DNA from 2 places in the Dethiobacter alkaliphilus AHT 1 genome. Region 1 is predicted to be linked to the other one. Evidence: riboswitches for the same ligand, from Rfam matches in the RefSeq annotation. Region 1 holds a riboswitch; the other holds the start of a gene.
What was found. Region 1 has a riboswitch for cobalamin ahead of cobT (nicotinate-nucleotide--dimethylbenzimidazole phosphoribosyltransferase). Riboswitches for the same ligand answer to the same signal wherever they lie in the genome.

Region 2: linked by a shared signal. The riboswitch ahead of DEALDRAFT_RS00320 (CbiM family transporter) and the one ahead of cobT (nicotinate-nucleotide--dimethylbenzimidazole phosphoribosyltransferase) in region 1 are both predicted to bind cobalamin.

The regions. Positions count from the first base shown of each region.
Region 1 covers NZ_ACJM01000002.1:193,242-200,964, forward strand. Annotated here, with positions in the region: gene glgP (alpha-glucan family phosphorylase) at 1-1,069, opposite strand, end outside; gene DEALDRAFT_RS03090 (DUF456 domain-containing protein) at 1,216-1,692, shown strand; gene DEALDRAFT_RS03095 (O-acetyl-ADP-ribose deacetylase) at 1,902-2,435, opposite strand; gene DEALDRAFT_RS03100 (rhomboid family intramembrane serine protease) at 2,451-3,119, opposite strand; gene DEALDRAFT_RS03105 (DUF1294 domain-containing protein) at 3,135-3,398, opposite strand; gene cobT (nicotinate-nucleotide--dimethylbenzimidazole phosphoribosyltransferase) at 3,634-4,692, opposite strand; cobalamin riboswitch at 4,770-4,947, opposite strand; gene DEALDRAFT_RS15795 (universal stress protein) at 5,354-5,809, opposite strand; gene addA (helicase-exonuclease AddAB subunit AddA) at 5,929-7,723, opposite strand, start outside.
Region 2 covers NZ_ACJM01000001.1:58,853-66,575, forward strand. Annotated here, with positions in the region: gene DEALDRAFT_RS00300 (DUF1657 domain-containing protein) at 1-87, shown strand, start outside; gene DEALDRAFT_RS00305 (MoaD/ThiS family protein) at 378-611, shown strand; gene DEALDRAFT_RS00310 (aldehyde ferredoxin oxidoreductase family protein) at 628-2,508, shown strand; gene DEALDRAFT_RS00315 (DUF421 domain-containing protein) at 2,582-3,319, opposite strand; cobalamin riboswitch at 3,581-3,766, shown strand; gene DEALDRAFT_RS00320 (CbiM family transporter) at 3,975-4,607, shown strand; gene DEALDRAFT_RS00325 (energy-coupling factor transporter transmembrane component T family protein) at 4,623-5,369, shown strand; gene DEALDRAFT_RS00330 (energy-coupling factor ABC transporter ATP-binding protein) at 5,357-6,184, shown strand; gene DEALDRAFT_RS00335 (hypothetical protein) at 6,197-6,616, shown strand; gene DEALDRAFT_RS00340 (undecaprenyl-diphosphate phosphatase) at 6,773-7,603, shown strand; gene DEALDRAFT_RS00345 (FAD-dependent oxidoreductase) at 7,714-7,723, shown strand, end outside.

The DNA.
Region 1 (7,723 bases):
CCGAATCACGGAAAATAAGGTCGGAGCGTTTATAACCTGCGGCCCGGCGGGCAAAGCCCACCAAAAGGGCTTCCGGATTCAGATTGGCATCGGTATGCTGCCGGGCAAATTCAATCAATTCCATCTTTGCTTTCATGTGGGGTTTCCAGATATCCTGCCCCGCCTCAAAAGCACGGTTTATTTCCGGTGACTGCCAGGTGGGCAGATGCACACCGTTGGTGATGGAAATGATGGGCCCGGTATCCGCCACATGGCGCCACATGGAGCGTGCTGTATGGCCGTGCAGGTTTGATACCGCATTGGCCACGGTGCAAAGCCGCAGAGCTGCTTCGGTCATATTGAAAGGGTCGCCGCCCAACGTGGCCATCTGGTCATAATTGAGCCCGTTGTAAGCACCCATTTGCTGCAGTTCGCCATGACTATGCTTTTCATTGCCTGCTTCCACAGGAGTGTGTGTGGTAAATACCACCTGACGACGCGTGGTTTCCCAGGCATCCTCAAAAGATTTACCCTGCTCCATTTTTTCCCTGATTAACTCACAACCTGCCAGTACCGCATGACCTTCGTTGAAATGATAGACATCCACGTCAATATTTAAGGCACGCAGCAGTCGCACGCCGCCAATGCCCAGCAAAATTTCCTGGGCAATCCGTTCATGGGTGCCGCCACCGTACAATTTGTTGGTAATCCAACCATGTTCGCTGCCGGGGAAATTGGTATCCAGCAAATATAGCGGCACATTGCCGTACTGATCAACCAAGCGCACCTTACAGGTTACGTCCCGGCCTTCCACCTGTACCGTAATGGTAATACCCGTATCTTTAACAAAGTCGTAATCATAGTTGGGGTAAATGTCGTATGGCCAGCCGTCCTCACCCACAAACTGCTCGGTGTAGTCATGGCGCCAAAGCATACCAATACCAACCATGGGTAAATTCAGGTCATGAGCCGCCTTGAGATAATCTCCGGCCAGCACACCCAAACCTCCCGCATAAATTGGGAGCCCTGAATTCAATCCATATTCCATACAAAAGTAAGCAACTCGGGGAAATCCAATGTTTTGCTGCATAATATCCCGGTTAAACCGGTCATCACCGCCCTTTTTTCGAACTTGTCTTTATTGTGTAAAATGAACGGGCAGAATATACGGGCAGCAGGAACAGAATAATTTTTTAAGAATAACATAAAGAAAGAAACTTAACAGGAGGCGGTATGATGGCCGCAGCAGCACTGGTTTTGGCGGTAATTCTTTTTGCTGCCGGTTTGATTGGAGTTGTACTGCCGGGCTTGCCCGGCGCATTGTTGGTTTATGGAGGAATGCTTTTATACGGAGTACTTACGTCCTTTGCCTCCCTGGATGCCAATTTTTTTCTGCTGCAGGGCATGGCCGTCCTGTTAGTCTTTTCCGTTGACTTTCTCAGCACCGCCGTCGGTTCACGCCGCTTCGGCGGCAGCCGCTATGCCGTATGGGGCGCCGTTTTCGGCGCATTGGCCGGGCTGTTACTCTTTGGCCCCTTTGGCATTATCCTCGGGCCGTTTATGGGCGCAGTACTTGCCGAGACAATTGCCGGCAAACAGCTGCAGCAGGCAATCCGTGCCGGTTTCGGCACCCTGGTAGGCCTGTTGGGCGGAACCGTCCTCAAGCTGGCCATCCTCATCATCATGATCATCACCTTCTTCCGCGCCATCTAAATGGGACAGTGGGACAGGTCAACTGTCCCACTTTTCTCCTATTTTTTTTGGACAGAGGGACAGGTTTATCTGTCCACGTTTTTGGGGGTGTGGCACGATTTTGAGACAAAGGGGACAGGTTAATTTGTCTCATGACAGGAGTGACTCTCTGCCAGGGCAGGCAGAATTAAAAAAGACTCAGGAGCAACCTGAGTCTTTTTTGGTCTTCTTTATACCGGTAAGTTTTTCAGTGCAGCCTGGTAAGCTGCATAATCGTTATCTCCAAAGAGCACAAACCGTACTTTCTGTATTTCCGGGTGTTCCCGCAGGTAGTCACGGACTGCCTGTAAGGAAACTTTGGCCGCTTCGTCAATGGGGTATCCGAACACACCGGTGGAGATAGCGGGAAAAGAAACGGACTGCGCATCATGACCGGAGGCCAGTTTGAGAGACTCCATATAGCAGGATCGCAGCAGTTTGGCATCCTCCGGGCTGCCGGAATAAACAGGCCCCACGGTGTGAATCACATAGCGGGCACGCAGATTATACCCCCAGGTGATTTTTGCCTCCCCGGTTTCACAGCCACCCAGCTTTTTAGTATCCTCCCAAAGCTGTTCTCCGGCAGCTTTATGGATTGCCCCTGATACACCGGCTCCGGGACTTAATTCTTTATTAGCCGCATTTACAATGGCAGCTGTTTCTTCCTGGGTGATGTCCCCCTGTGCCAGCTCAATTACCGATTTGTTGACTTCCTTTTTTTCCATGCCCCACTCTCCTCTCTATTCACACTTAATCTTTTTGCCAAACAGATTAATTAAAACCATACCTGCCACAAAGCCCCCGATATGCGCCCACCAGGCGATGGATACATCCACGCCGATGCTGGCAATACCCTGCAACAGCTGCAGGAAAAACCAGAATCCCAAAAACAGCACCGCCGGCAGCTCTACCGGAGTAAGGATGATAAAGATAGGGACAAGCGCCAAAACCCGTGCCTTGGGACAGCTTACCAGATAGGCACCCAATACCCCGGCCACCGAACCACTGGCACCGATAATTGGTACCTGGCTTGCCGGATCCAGGGCCACCTGAGCCAGTCCGGCCAGAATACCCATTAACAGGTAAAAGACCAGATACTTGACATGACCGACCCGGTCCTCGATATTATCGCCAAACACCCACAGATAGAGCATATTACTGATAATGTGGAGCCAACCTCCGTGCATAAACTGATAGGAAAACAGCGGCCCCGCCGCTGCGGCCAAATCGCCCTGATTTATGGTCTCCATCAAACGCTCCGGAATCAGACCGTGGGCAAAAACAAAAGGTACCAGCTCACTTTCCGGCATGGACAACTGCCAGAAAAACACACCGATATTTATCACAATCAAAACAATATTTACGTATGGGAACCGTCTTGTCTCCGGTGAATCCCTTAAAGGAATCATAAAGAGCCTCCTATTCTAACGAAGCGAAAAAAACAGCAACAAAGCCACCTGCAGCGCTATAATAAACGGTATGCCGTACATAAACCGAGGGTGCCTGGTTTTGTGGCGAAACAACTTCATGCCAAACCAGACCCCGGCACTACCCCCGGCTATGGCAAGTAACAGTAATAGTTTTTCTGGAATCCGCCATAATTTATTCCGGGAAGCATGCTTATCAAAGCCCATCAGTACCAAGGTCACCACGTTTAATATAATAATAAAGATTTCTATTGATTCCAAAATCTGCTACCGCCTTTCCTGCTTAATTCTTTCGCGATTTCCTGTTTATATCCTGCCCATTCTGCGGCTCTTAAGATTTCTGCAAGAAAAGTACGCCTATTCGATTTCCTAAGCGCGTGCTTTTCAGTGCCGGTTTCCGCTGCAGCTTTGCTAACTGCAAAGCATGATAATCTATTTCCGGTGCAAGAAAAAAGCATGATAGCGACAAGTCTATCATGCTTTAACAGTTAGTTGTTTATTCCTCTCCTTTGGAAACACCGGCATCGGCAAAGCTGGCCATTTCGTGGACAATTTTTATGGCTGCCTCCACCATAGGTATGGCAAGAGCTGTGCCTGTGCCTTCTCCCAGGCGCATATTCATCTGCAAAAAAGGTTTCAGGCCTAATAGCTGCAGCGCAGCGGCATGCCCCGGCTCCTCCGACAAATGAGAGGCCAGCATATAATCAGTGACATCAGGATTAAGTTTTGCCGCAATCAGCGCCGCTGCACTGGAGATAAATCCATCCACCAGCACCGGTACGCGGTTGGCAGCAGCAGCCAGCATAACCCCGGCCATTCCGGCTATTTCCAATCCACCCAGTTTGGCCAGCACATCAATGGCATCATCGGGTTCCGGACGGTTAACTTCCAGCGCTGTTTCAATAACCCTGATTTTATGGCGAAGCCGCTCGTCGTCAACCCCTGTACCGCGGCCACATGCGGCCTTAACATTACCGCCGCAATAAAAGGCTGTGATGGCGGTACTTGCGGTGGTATTGCCAATTCCCATTTCTCCCGTACCAAACAGGCCTGTACCGCCGGTAATAGCGCCTTCAGCCACTGTAATACCAGCCTCAATGGCAGCAATAGCCTGCTGGCGGGTCATGGCGGGACCCTTGGCCATATTGGCGGTACCGTAGGCTACCTTCATTTTCCGCAGCACGGGATGATCGGGCAAGTCAGCGGCTACCCCCACATCCACCACTACTAGCTCGGCGCCGGCATGACGGGCCAGTACATTCATGGCCGCACCGCCGGAGAGAAAATTTAAGACCATCTGGGGAGTAACTTCCTGAGGGAACGCCGATACACCTTCGGCAACCACACCGTGGTCACCGGCCATGAGAACACAGGTTTTTTTGGGCAGCACAGGCTTAACTTCGCCGGTGATGCCGGCAATTTTTGCGGCAATGTGTTCCAAAACGCCCAAGCTTCCTGGCGGCTTTGTCAGGTTGTCGATGTGCTCCTGACACTGCTTTTGCACCTCTGAATCAAAGGGTGCAATCCTCTCCAAAGTTTGTTGTAGTTTTTCCATGCTATGTCCTCCTTTTTCTTTACAAATAAAAAAGTCCTCAAGCAAAAAAACATGCTCGAGGACTTTACCATCATCCTGTTCATTAAGCGCATGTGGCAGGTCTCCTGACTTCCGGCTCTCTGTCCCCGCCTCCTTCCCATCCTGTTGGGACAGTGGATTTGGCGGTTTCTCCCCGGTTACAGTGGCGGGTCCGTTCGGGATTCTCACCCGATTCCCTATTCTCCGCAAATGCGGCACCCCATGGCTACTATTGGATTTTCACCCATTATAAGACGATTCTGTCTATTTGTCAATTCATTAATAATGCTCTTCATAGAGTAGGACTATAATCAAAGTAAGCCTTATTGAAATAATCTCTGCTGAAGCTGTTGATTTACAAATAATGGTATGCTATACTTTAATTGAAGCAAGACAAGAATAAAGAATCGGGACTGGAGGTGGTGGCATGACAAATAAATCTAACCAATGTTGCAATAGATGCACTACAATTGCAGCAATGAACCTTGCTTCCGGTCGGACCACCGCCCAAAGCCGGCGGGCTTAACGCAAAATCTCGGGGCGAGACAGGTTGTCCGGAGACCGCAGCAAAAATAATAATACAAACTAAAAAAATAAGCCGAACCGGTCTGCCAGCAGACCGGTTCGTTGCATTCAAAGATAATTATTTCTTGTCATCACTTTGCACTATTAAAACATGGCAGGGAGCTTTATGAAGGACTTTATGGCTGATGCCGGAACCGGTGAGGAACTCTTCGGCTTCGGAAATATTGGAGTTACCAATGACAATCAGGTCTGCCTCCACTTCTTTGGCCAACTTAATGATTTTTTTCGCCGGCTTTCCATATTCCAAAATAGTGTGTACTTCCACTTCATCGATATTAATTTCCATGGCTTCAATGGTCTTGTTAAACACTTCTTTGGCGTTTTCCTTCATTTGGCTGCCATAATGAATGTTGGCGTTTTCCAGCATGGAGGTTACAAAAGTAGGCAGTTCATGGAATACGTGCAGCACATAAACTGCACAACCGGGATGCTTGCAGGCCAGGTTGCCGGCCACTTTTGCGGTGCGCAGGGAACGCTCTGAGCCATCGGTAGCCACAACGATTTTATTGAACATGTTCCTCACCTCATCTGTATAAATTTTGGTTAACCTTTTAAATTCGCCTAATTACGCTTAAATCCTCTCACCTGTAAAAGACCAAAAAGAACTTAATATATCCGTAAGAAATCTAGTAGCTAAAAAACACGCACAGACTCCCCGGCCGCAAAAGCATACAGATAGGCCCCGCAAACAGGGACGGACAGAATTGTTTCCACAGCCCTGGCATAGTAGCGCAGCTGCTCCTCGTAGCGCTTTGCCAGTTCATTAAGGCCTCCGCCGGGAAGGCGGTCCGTTTTATAATCAATCACCACAAAACCCTGGGGTGTACGGACCAACAAATCAATTATTCCCTGTATAATCAGCGATTCGTCCCCGTTGCCTGTGGCAATCTCCGCTGCCGGCAATGACAGGGTGAAGGGCCATTCCCGGTATACCTCACTGCGGTACTTCTGCACCACCCGCCCTGCTTCGCTGGTGAAGAACGCTGCAATCAGGCCCGGATCCAGATAATCAGTTGCTTCCTCCGCCAACACTCCGGCCTTTTGCAGGTAATGGATTTGGCCCTCAATCCCCCTTTCATCCAGAGACAGGGACAGGTCCAGATGCTGCAGCACCTGATGATACAGGATGCCCCGTTCTGCCGGACTAAGTCCGGCTTTTTGCTGTATAAAGGCAGGGCGGGACCAACTGGTGGGAGTAAATGCCTTTTTCTCACCTTCCTCCTCCTCCAGTTCACTAAATCTTCGCTTTAGTTCACTGACGGAAAGTTTGGCCGGCAAATCCAAACGGGCATAGGGATACTTATAAGCCAGACGGGTGCGGATTTCCTCCCGCAAATCATCTGCCGTGTCCACCTTTACGCGCCGCAGGGATAAAATAGCATCCCGTTTAGTATATTCTTCTTCCCCTTCCCGTTTAACTGCAATTTCGCTTAAACTTTCCCTGTCCCAGACAGTCAGGCGGAACCGTGATTCTTCACCGGCCTGCCAGGTATAAGTTTCTGTCCTGCCCTCCACATCGCCGTGGCGGATCAGCGCCCTTCCCAGCCAGTCCAAATAAGTCCGCGCCCGGGTAAGTTCGGACGCAGGTAATTGTTCACCGCAGTGTGCCAATAGTTGGCGCCAGGACTCCAGATGCTTGTCCAGTCCCCGGGCTGAGCCAACCAAAATCAGCTGTTCCCGCGCCCGGGTCAGTGCCACATAGAGAACACGCATTTCTTCAGCCCTGGTTTCTGCTTCACCCATTATTTTTAGGGCCAGATATGGCAATGAGGGGTAACGGAGCTTCTTTTCCGGCTCCACAATTAACGGGCCCAACCCCAGCCGGCGATGTACCAGCATTTCGGAGCGCTGATCCTGGAAGTTGAAGGTTTTGCCCAAATCACCGAGAATCACCACCGGAAATTCCAGGCCTTTTGATTTATGAATACTCATAATGCGGACCACGTTTTCCTTTTCCCCCAGCGCCCGGGCAGTACCCAGGTCTTCACCGGAGCGGCGCAGCTGCTCGATAAAGGAGAGAAAACGGAACAAACCCTGCCGGGCAAAACGGTCAAACTGCCTGGCCCTGGAAAAAAGGGCGCGGAGATTGGCCTGCCTTTGAGCTCCGTCCGGCAATCCCGCCACATAGTCACTGTAGCCGCTTTCCCGATAAACAGCAGTAATAAATGTGGCCAGCGTTTCCCGCCGTGCCAAAGTGCGCCACCGCTCCAGGGTGGTCAGAAAATCGGTGAGTTTTTCCGACAGGCCCGGAAATTGCTGCTGGGATGCGGCCAGCACCGCGTCAAAGAAATCATCGTTTCTCTCCCCGGCCTGCCGCACCGCAGCCAAATCTTCCACGGTGAGCCCCACTAAAGGAGAGCGCAGTACAGCAGCCAGTGGTATATCCTGCCGCGGGTTGTCCACCACCTGCAAAAGCGATAGCATGGTT
Region 2 (7,723 bases), on a different contig from region 1:
GCTCAAAACATGGACAACGCCCTGCAAACATTGCAGCAGCGCCAGCAGTATATCCAGCAGCAGGAACCCAAATACAAACAACAATAAACGAAAGTAAAGAGGCTGTAAGCATATCAAACATGCTGGCAGCCTCTTTTTGTGGACAGAGGGACAGGTTAAAGTGTCCACGAATCAAAGGGGACAGGTGATTTTATCTCAAATTCGCCGTTGAAATTGAGGCAATTGACTTGCCCGTCATTGCAGAGTCCTCCGTGTTCCTGTGGGACAAATGAACCTGTCCCTTTTGTCCATGTTAAAATGGGGGTAGGAACCTTGTTTTATGTGTCGTATAATCTTTATAGGACTTAATAAATACTCGGATGGCGGAAGGGGTTAATATGAAAGTCATCAGGGTTTTTTTACACAACTTTTTGGATACGTATTCGGGCCAAGGGCCTGAGACAGAGCTTGAGATTTTGGACGGGTGGCAAGTAAGGGACGTGCTGGCGGCCATAGGCATTGAGCCGGAAATTATTGGTGTTGTTTTAGTAAACAAAAAGCTTGCCGATAAAGATACTGAGATTAAGGCCAATGATCGGGTAGATTTGTACCCGCTGTTTGGCGGCGGTTAATGAGAGGAGGATGCAGATGAGTTACGGTTATACCGGGAAGATTTTGGAGATTGATTTGACTGCCGGTACCCATAATGTTCTGAAGATGGGTGAGGATTTTTACAGAAAGTATCTGGGTGGGCCGGGTATTGCCACCTATTTTGCACTAAAGAATATTACTCCCCACACCGAACCGTTGTCTCCGGATAACGTGCTTATTTTTGCCACAGGAATTCTTACCGGTTCTTTTGGCCCCGCTGTTCCCCGCTATACTGTTTGCGCCAAGTCTCCGCTGACAGATACCATCGGCAAGTCGGAGGCCGGTGGCTTTTGGGGGCCTGAGTTAAAAAAAGCAGGTTATGATGCTATTATTGTCAGGGGAAAAGCAAAAGACCCTGTTTATGTAAATATTGCAGATGGTGCAGTGAAGATAAAAAGCGCGGCGGCTGTCTGGGGTAAAGATACGCTGGAAACACAAAATGCTTTGGAGCAGGCTGAAGGAGAAGGTACCCGGGTGTTACAAATCGGCCCCGGTGGAGAAAACCAGGTGCTTATGGCTAACATCGTAAACGAGTTAGGACATTTCAACGGCCGCAATGGTTTGGGGGCTGTGATGGGTTCCAAAAACCTTAAAGCCATTGTGGTTAAGGGAAGTGAAAATGTTCCTTGTTACGATAAGGAGTTTCCCAAAGATTTGTCACGTTGGGTAGCAAAAAACTTAAAAGACCACGCGCTGGCCTATGGCCTTTACTGGAACGGTACACCAGGCGGTATCACAACCATGAACGCCAATGGTTCATTACCAACAAAGAACTGGCAAGAGAGTGTTTTTGACCGGGCAGAAGAAATAGGTGCCCAGAGCCTGGAAAAGATTTTGATTAAACGTAAAGGTTGTTTTTCCTGCCCCGTGCGCTGCAAGCGGGTAGTGGAGAGCAAGGACAGTGAGATGCCCATCAACCCCGCATTGGGCGGCCCCGAATATGAAACTCTGGTATGTCTGGGTTCCAATCTGGGGATTGGTGATATCAAACTGGTGTCTAAGGCAAATGAGCTGTGCAACCGTTATACGCTGGATACCATGAGCCTGGGAATGACCATTTCCTTTGCCATGGAGTGCTATGAAAAAGGCTTTTTGACAAAAGAAGATACCGGGGGTATAGAACTAACCTTCGGTAATGAAGATATTTTACTGGATTTGATACGCATGACCGCCTTCAAGGAAGGTTTTGGTAAGGACCTGGCACTGGGCTCATACCGTCTGGCGCAGCAACTGGGTAAAGAAACAGAAAATTTTCTGCTGCAGGTAAAAAAACAGGAACTTCCAGCCCATGACCCCAGGGTAAAGGCAGGCCTGGCGCTACAATATGCCATTTCCAGCCATGGCGCAGACCACTGGTTTGCCCAACACGACACGCTATATACTGAAAAAGGCTCCAGCGGTATGCAGTCCATTGCTCAACTGGGAGTTGCTGAGCCGGTACCGGCCGATGAGCTTTCGGCTCAGAAGGCAAAACTTATCTACTATACACATTTAATGACCATAATGTATGACTGCCTGGGCGTATGTATCTTTGGTTATGCTTCACGAAGTATTGTGTCGCTGGAAAAACTGGCACAGCTGGTTGAAGCGGTAACCGGCTGGAACATCAGTATGTGGGAGATGCTTAAAGCAGGTGAAAGGGCATCGGTGATGATGAGGTCTTTCAACGGACGGGAAGGATTCACCTCCAGCGACGATGTACTGCCGCCGAGGGTTTACGACGGTATTACAAACGGACCCCGCAGGGGCGAAAAGCTTAATGAAGCCGTATTTACCCAAGCCAGAGAGGTCTACTATCAGATGGCCGGATTAAATGAACAGGGCCTGCCCACCATCAGTAAGCTTGCTGAGTTGGAGATTGACTGGCTGGCAGAATAATATTGTTGCAGAGGATCAGAAAAAAACGAAGCCCGCATAATGCGAGCTTCGTTTTTCAGATAAGAGCGTCTTCCTACATATCAGGATCGTTGCCTTGCCGCTTATCTTTGCCCTCACCCACAAAAAATGCTTTAAAGGGGTTAAGGGGAGGCTGCTCTGCAATATAGAGGCTGCCGTCGGTATCCAGCAGCAGAAGGAGTACCGCATCCGTTCCCCGTATCCCTCTTTTTGTCAACTCTGCTTTTAGCCAGTTTTCATCAAGCCCGGCGCCAAACAGGTTTTGCCGCAGCACCTGACCTTCCACCACCAACGGGGTGGCAATTCCCTCATAAACGGTGCTAATTTGCAAATCTTTGGGAGTAACCGGCCGCACCTGTGACTTTGGTATCACCGACAGCTGGCCGTTTGGTTCCAGAATAGCAAACTCGATATCATGAATACGCCTGTACCCCTGATTGCGAAGGGCTGCCATCAGTTGTTCCACGTTAATGGCATTTTTAATTAAATTTTGTTTGACGATTCTCCCGTTACGAATAGCCAGATCGGGCCGGCCGCCGATAAACCCTTTTAGTAGATTGTTTAGTGTGCTAAGGCTAATTACAGTATGCATAATTGCCAGCACACCCAAAGCAGCCAGCGCATTAATCAACGGTACGTCCCGGTTAACAATCAGCGCTGCCGAGGCAGAACCAATGAGCATCATCACCACAAAATCGTAGGGTTTTTGCTGAAAAGTCAGCCCTTTACCCATCAGGCGCAAAAGAATTAAAGACCAGGCATAGACGATAATAGCACGGTTTACAACTTCCATATGGACTCCTTTCCGCTTACGGAATAAAATGGCAGATACTTCTACTGCACTATCATATCCACAACGATAAAAGAGATTCATTTCACTTTTTCTAAAGTTCTTTACATCACTTGGCAGGAATAATTAAACAATGGTCGAATAATGTTAAAACGTAAGAAAGTCACGCCTATTCGGTTTCCGCAATGCGTGCCTTTCCATACCGGTTTCCTTAGCAGCTTCGCAAACTGCGAAGCGTTATAAGTTCCTACCGGTAGAACTGAATAAGGATAAATAGAAGCAAGTGACCTGAGTTCAAATCAGGTTAAAGGGAAACCGGTTAGAATCCGGTGCGGTGCCGCCACTGTAAAGGCGAGTTTTCTTCCATCAGGCCACTGGCCCCAAAGGCTGGGAAGGCGGAAGAAAACGATGAACCTAAGCCAGTAGACCTGCTTGTTTCGTTTAGCCACTGGACCTACGCGCATAGGGGGTGTCTTACGAAGCGGGAAGTATGTTTTGCCTGCCACTAAAGCCTTAACCAACCTATGGTTAAGGTTTTACTTTTGTTCGCAGGAATTTATCACCCCTGACCCCTGCACCCAGCAAAGCCCTAGTTGCTTTGTGCTAAAAAAGGTCCGTCCCCAATTTGTTCCAGGTTTTGCAAAGCTTTTTGGAAGGAATGGTTTATATGCATATTACTGATGGAGTAGTAAGTTTGCCGGTGGCCGGTGCGGCGGCAGCTGCTGCCGGGGTCAGCCTGGTTTATGCGGTAAAAAACACCAAAGAAGAAGAGATCCCTCGGCTTAGCCTTTTATCCGGTGCATTTTTTGTCTTTTCCCTCATCAGTGTGCCGGTAGGGCCTACGTCGGTTCATCCGCTTTTAGCGGGCCTTTTAGGTATTATGCTTGGTGTTAAAGCACCCATTGCCATTTTTATCGGCTTATTATTGCAAGCATTATTATTTAATCACGGGGGCCTAACCACTCTGGGGGTTAACCTGATTTTAGTAGCTGTGCCGGCATTAATTGCCGCTAAACTGTTTTATGTCCTTAAGCGCCTGTCGGTTTTTACCCGCGCTGCCCTGGTAGGTGGGATAGGCGTTATGGCCTGTGTTTTGCTGTTAGTCCTTTTATTGCTTATTACAGATCAGTTATTTGCAGAGGGCCAGTTTTCTGTTGTAAATATTCTGCTCATAGGATATACACCGCTAATGATTGTGGAAGCAGTAGTTACCGGATTTGCCATTAACTTTCTTTATCGGTCCAGGCCGGGTTTATTGGGCCTTGCAGACAACAAAGCCCAGTCAGGCTAAAGGAGATTTTAAATTATGGGAACCAACCATGGAAAATGTGCTGACTTCTCACAGGGAAGCTCATGGGCGCATCACTGGGAACCGCGGACAAAGACGTTGGCAGCCATACTTTTTGTCTTCAGTGTGGTAAGTGTGCAATCATTGCCTTTACTTATTTTGCTCTACACCCTGGTGCTTTTGGCCACCATTAGTGCAGGCCTGCCGCTGCGTACCTTATTGTGCCGCATGATGTGGGCTGTGCCGTTCTTGCTGTTAATGGCTGCACCGGTGGCTTTGGGAGGAGGCCTTCCCCCTGATCCGGAGCGGGTAACCTTTGCCGGTCTTATTGTCTTTAAAACGCTCACTTCCATTGCCGTAATGTCGGTGCTTCTGGGAACCCAGTCGGTACAAAGCTATTTTAACGGCCTGGCCCATATGCGCCTGCCGGCGGTGATGGTGTCGGTTCTCTTTTTAGCCTACCGTTATGTGTTTCTTTTTAAAAAGCAGGTAGCCAATACACAACGGGCTCTGGCATCAAGAATTTTTCAACCTAAACTAAGTAAACGTTCCTTGGCCGTATATGGTGAAATGGCCGGGGGCCTGCTCTTAAAAGCGGTGGATCGTTCCGAATCTGTCTATCGGGCCATGGCTGCCCGTGGTTTTGCCGGTAAGTTACATACCGGAGACCCTCAGCCTATTACCAAGAGGGATATTATTAAATGTGGATTTGTGCTAATGCTGTCATTGTCAGTAATCATAGTGGAATGGAGGTGGTTGGGTTGAAAGCGGTAGAAATCAGAAATCTCAACTATTCATATTCCGATGGAACAAAAGCCCTCAATAACCTTTCCCTGTCCATTCCCAGATACAGGCGTGTAGCTCTGCTTGGTGCCAACGGCAGCGGTAAAACAACTCTTTTGCAGCATTTAAACGGTTTGCTTCTGCCTCAGGACGGAAGTGTTACCGTGATGGGCTATTATCCGGTGGATAAAAAGCATGTGCTGAAAATCCGGCAGTTAGCCGGAATGCTCTTTGATACTCCGGAAGATCAGCTTTTTTCCACAACTGTGGCTGAAGATGTGGCCTTTGGACCCCGTAACCTGGAATTGGATGAACAGACGGTAAACTCAAGAGTCAGGCGTGCCATGGAACTGGCCGGAATTACCGATTTGGCCGATAAGCCTCCCTATAACTTAAGTTTGGGCCAGAAGAAACGGGTAGCCATTGCCGGAGTACTGGCCATGGAACCGGAACTGCTGATCTTTGATGAACCGTTCTCAGGGCTGGACCCCCGTTTTGCCGCCCAGCTTATGGACCTGTTGGAGAAACTGTTTCACCAGAAATGTACAATTATTATCACCACCCACGACGTAGATATGGCCTATGCCTGGGCGGACCACGTGATTATCCTGTCCAAAGGGCAGGTGTTGGCGGAAGGTACTGCGGAATTACTGCAGGACAAAGATTTAATGACTGAGGCCAGCCTTAATGTTCCCATGCTAGCCACAGCTTTTAGCGGCACCGACATGGCTCCACGCACACCGGCGGAAGCAAATCAGCTGCTGCGGTTTGCACAGAGAAAGACTAAAGTACTCTAATGGAGGCATATAATGCTTAGAAAAAGGACCGTCACTTTAATAACAATACTTATAGTTTTGCTGTTAACCACAACTTCGGCCTATGCGCACCGCATGTTAATCAGGCCGGTGGAATCCGGCCTGATTCAGGTGGTTTTTGACGACGACACAGTGGCGCAAACTGCAGATGTTATCCTCTATGATGAAGACCGGCAGGTACTGGAACAGGGAAATGTAACCTCCGAAGGATATTTTGAGTACGATACCAGCTTACCCGTGGCCCGGATTGAAGCCAATGATGGTGTGGGCCATAGCGCCAGCTGGTTATATGGGGCAGAGCTAAATGAACCGGAGCCCATGTTGCCCCGGGTTCTGCTTGCCGTATCCGCATTCATTTTTATTGCTGCCTTTTTCCACTACCGCAGTTCACAAAAAGGCAATAAACAAGCTTGAAACTTGTTTATTTAATTTGTTAGACCTGTAAACCCATAAATTTCGGCTTTTGCCAACCCTTCCTAAACCCGGAAGGGATTTTTTTTTGCTTGCTTGCTCCCGCACAACATGTTATTCTGATGAGGTATGTACAATTTGGTTTTTGGGGGTGATTTTTTGCACTTATTTGAAGCAGTTATTTTCGGTATTGTCCAGGGAATTACAGAGTTTTTGCCTATTTCCAGCACGGCCCATATTATTATTGCAGAGCTACTCTTAGGCTATAATTTCCCGGGCCTGGCTTTTGAAATCTATTTGCATATTGCCTCGGTGTTTGCCGTAATGCTTTATTTCCGTAAGGAATTAGTCGCTGTGGTAATCGGGTTCTTCTCATATTTCCGGGAAAAGAACACGGAAAACAGCATTCAGTTTATGTTTGGACTTTATATCATTATTGCTACAGTAATTACCGGTGGATTAGGTGTCCTGCTTAAGGGCGCTGTAGAGGAGGCCATGAAGACTCCCGCATTTATTGCCGGGGCCCTGGCTGTAACCGGCACCGCTTTGATAATTATCGAACGATTCACCAAGTATGGTGACCGCAGAGAGGAACATATGACTTTCATGGACTCGGTTATCGTGGGCCTTGGCCAGACAGTGGCGGTGCTGCCCGGTATCTCCCGCTCCGGGTCTACCTTGGTAACCGCTTTATGGGCAGGCCTGGACCGTGATACGGCAGTACGCTATTCATTTCTGTTATCAATACCTGTGATTTTAGGCTCCACGGTTTTGGCACTGGGTGAGCTCTCCTCTGATATGTGGGCCGCCATCGGTGTTGAGGCCTTGTTTGTTTCTTTTGTGGTTACCTTTGTTTTTTCCTGGATCGGCATTGTCTGGCTGATTGACTTCTTAAAGAAAGGCCGCCTGCTTTATTTTGCCATCTATTGCTATATAGTTGCCATTCTGGTCTTCCTTTTCGTGCAGGAATTGCCGCCCGGCCTATACTAGATTACATGCAAAAGCCATGCTCAGTTTTTGAGCATGGCTTTTTAAATACTCAATATTAATCTGCGTTGTGAGCAATAATAGAGATGATTTCATAATTCAGGAGGCGGCATATGAATAAGT